3 regions of the Dickeya ananatis genome follow, and region 2 is predicted to be linked to each of the others. Evidence: predicted binding sites of a transcription regulator. Region 2 holds the regulator's gene; each other region holds the start of a gene.

Region 1 (3,282 bases), 2.3 Mb from region 2:
ACGCGTTAGCTCCGGAAGCCACGGTTCAAGACCACAACCTCCAAATCGACATCGTTTACAGCGTGGACTACCAGGGTATCTAATCCTGTTTGCTCCCCACGCTTTCGCACCTGAGCGTCAGTCTTCGTCCAGGGGGCCGCCTTCGCCACCGGTATTCCTCCAGATCTCTACGCATTTCACCGCTACACCTGGAATTCTACCCCCCTCTACGAGACTCTAGCCTGTCAGTTTTGAATGCAGTTCCCAGGTTAAGCCCGGGGATTTCACATCCAACTTAACAGACCGCCTGCGTGCGCTTTACGCCCAGTCATTCCGATTAACGCTTGCACCCTCCGTATTACCGCGGCTGCTGGCACGGAGTTAGCCGGTGCTTCTTCTGCGGGTAACGTCAATGGGTAAAGGTATTAACCTTACCCCCTTCCTCCCCGCTGAAAGTGCTTTACAACCCGAAGGCCTTCTTCACACACGCGGCATGGCTGCATCAGGGTTTCCCCCATTGTGCAATATTCCCCACTGCTGCCTCCCGTAGGAGTCTGGACCGTGTCTCAGTTCCAGTGTGGCTGGTCATCCTCTCAGACCAGCTAGGGATCGTCGCCTAGGTGAGCCTTTACCCCACCTACTAGCTAATCCCATCTGGGCACATCCGATGGCAAGAGGCCCGAAGGTCCCCCTCTTTGGTCTTGCGACGTTATGCGGTATTAGCTACCGTTTCCAGTAGTTATCCCCCTCCATCAGGCAGTTTCCCAGACATTACTCACCCGTCCGCCGCTCGCCGGCGGGGAAGCAAGCTTCCCCCCGCTGCCGCTCGACTTGCATGTGTTAGGCCTGCCGCCAGCGTTCAATCTGAGCCATGATCAAACTCTTCAATTTAAAGTTTGATGTGTTTTCCGAAGAAAACGGTGCTCAAAGAATTTACTGTTTATTCGTAATGAATTAACTGTTGTCACTCTTCAAGACTTTCACTAAATATTTTTAGTGAAGTGTCCTGCGAGTGCCCACACAGATTGTCTGATTGATTGTTAAAGAGCAGTGCGACCGGCCTGAGCCTGCTGTCGCGAGGTGGCGTATACTACGCTTTCCTCATGAAGTGTCAACGATTATTTTCGTTTCCGCTTCCTGACACCGCGCCGCTGTTGCCGCTGTTGCCGCTGTTGCCGCTGTTGCCGCTGTTGCCGCTGTTGCCGCTGTTGCCGCTGTTGCCGCTGTTGCCGCTGTTGCCGCTGTTGCCGCTGTTGCCGCTGTTGCCGCTGTTGCCGCTGTTGCCGCTGTTGCCGTGTCAGTGGGGTCGCATTATAGGGCGTTCATCGCCGACCGCAACCGGTATTTTTGATTAAATTGCGCGTTCGCTGCATTCCACAGCAAAAGCCCCGCTTATACCTTATTTTGCACAGAGTTATCCACAACCCAGGCATTTTTTGAAATTTGGCGAGCATCACGCAAACGTTTTCGCTACAATTCCTCCCCTGATGAATGACACATATTTCGTGGGTGCGTTAGCTGAATATTGGCGACCAATCCGTATTTTTTTATATGACTGTCACTATTCACGTAACGATTCACGTAACGCTCTTTAAAGTAAGAACCTAGTCAGGGGATCAAACCATCATGCAACAACGTCGTCCTATCCGTCGTGCTTTGCTCAGCGTATCTGATAAAGCCGGTATCGTTGAATTTGCCCAGTCTTTGTCACAGCGTGGCATTGAACTGCTCTCTACCGGGGGTACAGCGCGTCTGCTGGCCAACGCGGGTCTGCCGGTAACAGAGGTTTCCGATTACACGGGTTTTCCAGAAATGATGGACGGACGTGTCAAAACCCTGCACCCCAAAGTGCATGGCGGTATTCTGGGCCGTCGCGGCCAGGATGATGCCGTTATGGCGCAGCATCATATCCAGCCAATCGACATGGTGGTCGTCAATCTCTACCCGTTTGCCCAGACCGTCGCTAAAGCCGACTGTACGCTGGAAGACGCCGTGGAAAATATTGATATCGGCGGGCCGACCATGGTGCGCTCCGCCGCCAAGAACCATAATGACGTGGCGATTGTCGTCAAAAGCAGCGACTACACGGCAATCATCGAGGAGATGGATGCCAACGACGGTTCTCTGACTTACGAAACCCGTTTTGATCTGGCTATCAAGGCATTCGAACATACCGCCGCTTATGACAGCATGATCGCCAACTATTTTGGCAGCAAGGTTCCGGCCTATCATGGCGATACCACTCAGCCTGCTGGTCGTTTCCCTCGCACGCTAAACCTGAACTTTATTAAAAAGCAGGATATGCGTTACGGTGAAAACAGCCACCAGCAGGCCGCCTTCTATATAGAAGAGCATGTCTCTGAGGCATCGGTGGCTACCGCGCAACAAGTACAAGGTAAAGCCCTTTCCTACAACAACATCGCGGATACCGATGCTGCGCTGGAATGCGTGAAAGAATTCGCCGAACCCGCCTGCGTTATCGTTAAGCATGCCAACCCCTGTGGCGTGGCGATCGGTGATTCGATTCTGGACGCTTATGAGCGCGCCTACAAAACCGACCCAACATCGGCGTTCGGTGGGATCATCGCGTTTAACCGCGAATTGGATGAAGCCACCGCACAAGCCATTATCAGTCGTCAGTTCGTTGAAGTGATTATTGCGCCTGCCGCCAGCGATGCTGCGCTGAAGGTTACTGCCGCCAAGCAAAACGTCCGTGTACTGATCTGCGGCCAGTGGCAGCAACGTGTCTCCGGTCTGGATTTCAAACGCGTCAACGGTGGCCTGTTGGTGCAGGATCGCGATTTAGGCATGGTAGACGCTGCTCAACTGCGCGTCGTCACCGAACGCCAGCCGACGCAGACCGAACTGCGTGATGCCTTGTTCTGCTGGAAAGTGGCGAAATTCGTTAAATCCAACGCCATTGTGTATGCTCGCGATAACATGACTATCGGTATCGGTGCCGGTCAAATGAGCCGCGTTTACTCGGCCAAAATCGCAGGTATCAAAGCCAGTGACGAAGGGTTGGAAGTGAAGGGTTCCGTCATGGCATCCGACGCATTCTTCCCGTTCCGTGATGGTATCGATGCCGCTGCTGCCGTTGGTATCACGTGTGTGATTCAGCCTGGCGGTTCCATTCGCGATGACGAAGTCATCGCTGCTGCTAACGAGCACGGCATTGCGATGCTGTTTACCGACATGCGCCATTTCCGTCACTAATCCGGGGCTATAACAATGAATATTTTGATTATTGGTAATGGCGGTCGCGAACACGCACTGGCCTGGAAAGCGGCCCAGTCTCCGTTG
Region 2 (3,282 bases):
CCAGACCGCCCCAGCCGCAGCCGATATCCAGCAGTGTCATCCCGCGGCGTAACTGCAATTTCTCGCAAATGAGGCGCAGCTTATCTTGTTGTGCCTGCTCCAGGGTTTCGGCTTGTTTCCAGTAACCACAGGAGTACTGCATGTACGGGTCTAGCATCAGGCTAAAAAGATCATTACCGAGGTCGTAATGCTCCTTACCCACAATCCATGCCCGCCGACGCGATTGCAGATTGGTCAGGCGCGCCATCAGTATCCGTAGCGTATCCTGCCAACGCTGGGGCAGTTGCTTCTCCAGCCCGGCGCGTATCGCACGGTGGAAAAACATGTCCAGCCGTTCACATTCCCACCAGCCATCCATGTAACTTTCGCCCAGACCCAGTGACCCGTCACGCAATATGCGCTTGTACAGTTCAGGGTTTTTGACCTGAATATCAAACGGTCGCGAACCGTTAATGGCGATATCAGCGGCCGATAACATTTCATTAACCAGTTGGAACCAGGGTTGACTGGGGGTACCCAGATCCTCCACATAAGATGAACTCATAACTTCTCCCTACCTTGCCAGATACATGCGTTATACGGGATAAACCAGACAACTATGGCGATGGGGAGGGTATTCGATGTACCCATTCCACACGTCATCGTCTATCCCTGAGAGCCTCAGAGGAAAATAAGAGACAAGCCGACACGAAAGGCGTCTACCCCGGCCGTGACAAACGGTGCAACAGTCATTAGTGGGGTAGAAAAAGTAAGGCGATGCGTACTGCTAAAAGCATCGTCTGATCATGGTTATTGTCGTCAATGACAGTGACAAGTGTATGACTGCTTTAACCCGTCGACAAGATTCATCGGGCTAAAGCAGCACATTGCGTTCTATATTAGGGTGCCAGGGAGGCACGCTTTGGCGCTTTACAGCGCGGTATGGCGGCGGTTGACACACCTGCGAGTGATAACGAAATCGTCTGGCTAATTCATTAACGGCGGTAATCGAGATATGGACCGTCGGCAACAGAACGACGCTCGATCAGCGTCGGGTGGACTTCGATGGTTTGCGCTTCCTCGCGTTTGCTGGTGATGCGGTCAAGCAACATGGAGAATGCCGCTTGTCCCAGTCGTTCCTTAGGCTGATGAATGGTCGTGAGCGCTGGCGTAAAATAGCGGGAGTGGCGCACATTGTCGTAACCGATCACCGAAATATCCTGCGGTACACGCAGGCCCAGTTCATCCGCTGCACAAATCGCCCCCATAGCCATAATATCGCCGCCGCAGAATACCGCCGTCGGTCGCTGTTTTTGCGCCAGAATCTGGTGCATGGCTTTGTAGCCTGATTCGGGTTCAAAGTCACCCTGAACCACCCACTCTTCACGTAGAGGAATATCCGCCTCTTTCAGCGCTTTCAGAAAGCCCAGATAACGCCCGCTGCCAGTATTGCGCCCCTGAGATCCGGGGATGGCGCCGATATCGCGGTGCCCGCGCTCAATCAGATAACGACCGGCCATATACCCACCGGCAAACGCATTATCAACAATGGTATCGGTGAAATCGCTGTGAGCTCCGCCCCAATCCATGACGACCATCGGGATGTGGCGATAATCCGCCAGCATTGACAGCAGTTCAGGCGGGTACTCGGCACACATCACCAGCAGGCCATCAACACGTTTTTGCGCCAGCATGGACAGATAAGCACGCTGTTTATCCTGATTATTGTGAGAGTTACACAGAATCAGCGTATAGCCTCTGGCGTAGCAGCTGTTTTCCACCGCTTCGATAATTTCAGCGAAATAGGGGGCTTCGCTGGAGGTGGCCAGCAGTCCGATGGATTTGGTGTGGTTGACTTTCAGGCTTCGGGCCACCGCACTGGGTGAATAATGCAATTCATCAATAGCTGCGCGTACCGCAGCCTTGGTCTCTTCGGCGACGAAACGTGTTTTATTAATCACGTGTGATACGGTTGTGGTTGAAACGCCTGCGCGTTTTGCCACATCTTTAATCGTTGCCATCTAAAGTGACTCCTGAACTCATCTGTTACAGTCGTGGGTCTGTTACAGCAGTAAATATGTTGTTAATCGTTTGCCTGCGTGAATTTTGCTCCTGCTGGACAACAAGGCAACATTTCAGTAGGAGACATGCCGAGGTGTGTAGCTTGAAGGGAGGGCTGACGCTTCGACCAACGCAGTGTACACGGTAAACTGCGGATTTTGGCCGATTTAGAGCGAAAGGGGAAGAGGCAATTTGTGTTATCTCTGTGACGCAGAAACCGGTTTTTTGACTTCAGTCGGGTCATAATAGACCTATACTTTGTGTGTTTCCCCATCCGCCGGGATACGGTGCTGATTCAGACGTAACGGGATGACGGCGATCATCAGTCACATACAGGAGAATACGATGGATACAAATTTGAAAATGTCACTGTGTAGTACGTTGGTTGCGTTGGCGGTGATCATTGTCTTTGGTTTCACTGCGGTATTGAACTGATAGCAGATCGCCGGTGTAGAAAAAGAAAACAGAAAAGGGGCTAGTGCCCCTTTTCTCGTTATTCATTAGGTCGTTTAGCCGGTGATTATCTGGCGAATCACTGTTAGCGAATGGTCTTCGGTGTCACCACGCGGCGAGCGCCGACATAATGATCCTGCCAGTAATCTTCACTCAATTTACTGATCTTGATATCGGAACCCGATCGCGGTGACTGGATGAAACGGCCATTGCCCAGGTAGACGCCAACGTGGTCGGCAGCGCCGCGGTTGGTGATACGAAAGAACACCAGGTCGCCACTTTCCAGTTCGCTTTTCTTGATGGGAGCCGCGTCACGCAGGTGGAACATCTCATTGGCGGTGCGCGGAATCGGGATTTTTACCACATCTTTATAGGCGTAATACACCAGCCCGCTGCAATCAAAACCTGAATAAGGTGTTGAACCGCCCCAATGATAAGGTTTACCGATTTGGCTCATCAGCTTGTTCATGGCAGTCAATTTAGCGTGCTGATAGCGTTTTTGGTGAGCAGCACTGATGGTCAGCGCCGCTTTATCGTGTTTACCTTTCTTACTTTTACCATGTGAAGATGTGGCCGCTACCTCATCTTCTTCGTCGACCGCCGCTTTACCTTTTTTGTGTGCGCTTTTAGCCACCGCCAGCTCATGGGCTTTGTGGCTGGTTTTAGCTTGCGCCAGCGTCTCTTTCTTTGTTGTTTCTTTTTTTGCCGTTTTAGCTAATACCGCTTTAGTTGCATGAGCACTGTTAGTGGTATGAGTACTGGCAGTATGCGTGCTTTTCTCAGGCTGCG
Region 3 (3,282 bases), 1.2 Mb from region 2:
GCAACGACAGGCGTTAACGAAAACGCATCGACAGGTCGATCGCCCGTACATGTTTGGTCAGCGCGCCAACCGAGATATAGTCGACGCCGGTGGCGGCGTAATCCGGCAATGTTTGCAGCGTCACGTTGCCAGAGACTTCCAGCAACGCACGGCCATTGGTCAGTGTGACGGCTTCGCGGATAGCATCCAGCGTGAAGTTGTCCAGCATAATAATGTCTGCTCCGGCACTCAGTGCTTGTTGCAGTTCGTCGAGGGTTTCTACCTCGACTTCTACCGGCACATCACGACGCAATTGGAAGGCTTTTTCAACCGCCTGCCTGATGGAGCCCGCGGCAATAATGTGGTTTTCTTTGATCAGGAACGCATCGGCCAGACCGAGGCGATGATTGCTCCCACCACCGCACAGTACCGCGTATTTCAGCGCGGTGCGCAAGCCGGGCAGCGTTTTTCGCGTGTCCAGCAACTGGGTATGCGTGCCTGCCAGTTGTGCGACATAACGGCTGACTTCAGTTGCCACGCCACAGAGCGTTTGCAGGAAATTCAGCGCGGTGCGTTCACCGGTGAGCAGTATGCGGGAAGAACCCTGCAACTGGCACAGCGGTTGATTTTCTGTCAGTACGTCACCGTCGTGAACCAGCCAGTCGATGGTAATGACGTTGCCTAACTGACGGAACACCTCGTCTACCCAGCGCTGACCGCAGAATACACCGGCTTCGCGGGTAATGATGACCGCGCTGGCGACGGTGTCATTGGGTAACAACTGCGCAGTGAGGTCATGCTCAGGGTTGGCTTCTCCCCCGAGGTCTTCGCGTAATGCCTGCTGTACGCTGGCGGGGATATCGTGCTCAATACGGCTGAGCAGTTCCGCCTGGCGCTGCTCCTGACTATAACGGCGTGTTGTCATTATGCTACTCCGATGGAATCCGGAATGTATGCTATCCCGTTAATGAGTGATTTGAAAAATTATTTCAATTCAAGGTGTTATTTGTTTTATTGGCGTAACCCGCCAGGCCTCACATGGTGAGTAACAACCTATCCGGGCGGGGTTTTCGTATCCCGGTCATGACCGGGATACATCATAGCAAAGATCAGAAGTTGTAACCGGCTACCAGATAATAGCCCCACCCTGTAGAGCGGACGTTGAACGGGCCACGACCGAAATCCAGTTCGGTGCCATCAGCCCACTGGCCACCGTTATGGAAGTAACGGGCAACGACGGAGTAGTGCCAGTGGTCATAGTTCAGCGCCAGAATATGGCTGGAGGCAATAGCGTTACTGGTACGAGACGGGCCAGCGGCGTCAGCCAGGTCGGATCCGAAGTCGAAGTTGGTAAAGCCGATATAGGTCAGCTTGCCTCCCCACAACGATGTGATCGGATAAAAGTATTTGATTTTAAAACGGTAGCCGTCCCAGCGATCTTCATTCGGCGCGCTGTAGTTCTGTCCCTGGTATTTGGCGTAGATATTGGCGGATAGCGACAGATCCGTACCGGTATTGATATCGGTGCCCAGACCGACATACCAGGTGCTCTGGCGCGAATCATTATTACGACCCTGATCGTAGATAATGTTGTTGGCGACATACCACTCTTTGAACGGGCCGAACCCCAACTGTGTGTTGGTCAGTTTATCAATGGAGAAACGAGGTTCGATTTCCATGAACAGCGGAGAGCCTTTATTCCAGATACCACGGTCTGGTGTATTACCTGCACCGAAGGTTTTTGGCACATCAACATAGCCATAGAAATCAAACCAGTCTTTACGAGCGAACGCTTCATATTCCAGATACACATCATTGTTTAACTGGGGTCCGAAGCGGGTGTGATAGCTGCCAACCACATTGATACTCTGGTGCCACCAGTCCGAGAGGTATTGCGGGGCGTTAGTGTCCGCAACGGTGGGTAAACTGTACGACAATGTGCTGATTGCACAGGCGGCAAGGATTTTTTTCATGACGATTCTCTGTGTTACCCGATAGCGCGTCAGCGGCCTGGTTGGCCGGGGCGGCGCAGAGTGATTCGGGCGTTAATAACAAAATGACTGCTGAAAAACCTCCCGGTGATGGGCAGAAGACGAAAACGTTTGCTTATTATGGCGTACGTGTCGACTGCTTGCCGGAAAGAGGGGGCGCAGCATACCAGAAGAAGGGCAGAACATCATGGTTTGTGTGCAGGTGTTGAAAGAACAATTGCGAATAAACCGGAATGGTTTTTTAACAGGTCAGGAACATGGCAGATGCGGTAAGATGTTTGCATGATGAGTGCGATCAGTTGGTTAACGCTTGTGGTGCGATACCTGATGGTTGCCGGGCAAACCGGTGTTCCGATGACGATCGTGTTTTGACGGCCAGGAAGAATAAAAGGAGCGGTGATGAGAGTGGAGCATGGCTGGTTGACAGAGGCCAGACGCGTTTTGTCGCCACATCAGGATGAACGTCCGCAAGGCGAGTTGCCTTCTTTGCTGGTGATTCACAACATCAGTTTGCCTCCGGGCGAATTCGGCGGGCCGTACATCGACCAGCTCTTTACCGGTACGCTGGATGGAACGGCGCATCCCTATTTTGCGTCCATATGCCATCTGAGGGTGTCGGCGCATTGTTTGATTCGCCGCAACGGTGACATCGTGCAGTATGTGGCATTTGATCAACGGGCCTGGCATGCCGGTGTGTCGCAGTTTGATGGGCGAGAGCGTTGTAATGACTTTTCGATTGGTATCGAGCTGGAAGGCACTGATACGCTGCCATTTACCACAGAACAATACGCCCGGCTGGCAGATGTCACCCGCCTGCTGAGTGAAACGTATGGCATTACGCCTGAACGTATTACCGGACATAGTGATATTGCACCGGGACGTAAGACTGATCCCGGCCCGGCGTTCGACTGGGCACGATATCAACGGTTATGGCAGACACCACCAGAACAAGGGGAGTAATCACAGATGACGTTGTTTAGCCTATTGTTGGTCCTGGGATGGGAGCGGTTGTTTAAACGTGGCGACCACTGGCAACTGGATCACCATTTGGAACGGGTGTTTCGTCATCTTTCCGCCCCATCGCTGGTGCAAACGTTGCTGTTATCTATTATGGGCATGGCGGTTGTGTTGGCGGCGCAGTGGGTGCTCAGCGGGTGGCTATTTGGCTTGCCGCTGCTGCTGTTGTGGATTGCCGTCGGCTTGATGTGCATCGGTGCGGGCGAAATACGCCAGCATTACCACCGCTATATTCAGAGCGCTCAGCGTGGTGAGGCGGATGCCTGCCGGGAAATGGCTGAGGAGCTGGCGCTGA

Evidence for each region. The regulator PurR, encoded in region 2, represses purine synthesis genes. The targets are predictions, from matches to a motif close to CANGCAAACGTTTGCNTG.
Region 1: a site for PurR is predicted at 1,434-1,451, ahead of purH (bifunctional phosphoribosylaminoimidazolecarboxamide formyltransferase/IMP cyclohydrolase). Genes of this name have one in related genera too.
Region 3: a site for PurR is predicted at 2,071-2,088, ahead of FGI04_RS01000 (nucleoside-specific channel-forming protein Tsx). Genes of this name have one in related genera too.

What each region holds. Positions count from the first base shown of each region.
Region 1 covers NZ_CP040816.1:3,918,625-3,921,906, forward strand. The annotation lists rRNA gene FGI04_RS17445 (16S ribosomal RNA) at 1-870, opposite strand, end outside; gene FGI04_RS17450 (hypothetical protein) at 1,083-1,334, shown strand; gene purH (bifunctional phosphoribosylaminoimidazolecarboxamide formyltransferase/IMP cyclohydrolase) at 1,606-3,195, shown strand; gene purD (phosphoribosylamine--glycine ligase) at 3,211-3,282, shown strand, end outside.
Region 2 covers NZ_CP040816.1:1,418,447-1,421,728, forward strand. The annotation lists gene cfa (cyclopropane fatty acyl phospholipid synthase) at 1-544, opposite strand, end outside; gene purR (HTH-type transcriptional repressor PurR) at 975-2,000, opposite strand; gene cydH (cytochrome bd-I oxidase subunit CydH) at 2,386-2,475, shown strand; gene FGI04_RS06150 (C40 family peptidase) at 2,579-3,282, opposite strand, start outside.
Region 3 covers NZ_CP040816.1:228,609-231,890, forward strand. The annotation lists gene nadC (carboxylating nicotinate-nucleotide diphosphorylase) at 14-904, opposite strand; gene FGI04_RS01000 (nucleoside-specific channel-forming protein Tsx) at 1,089-1,952, opposite strand; gene ampD (1,6-anhydro-N-acetylmuramyl-L-alanine amidase AmpD) at 2,370-2,930, shown strand; gene ampE (beta-lactamase regulator AmpE) at 2,937-3,282, shown strand, end outside.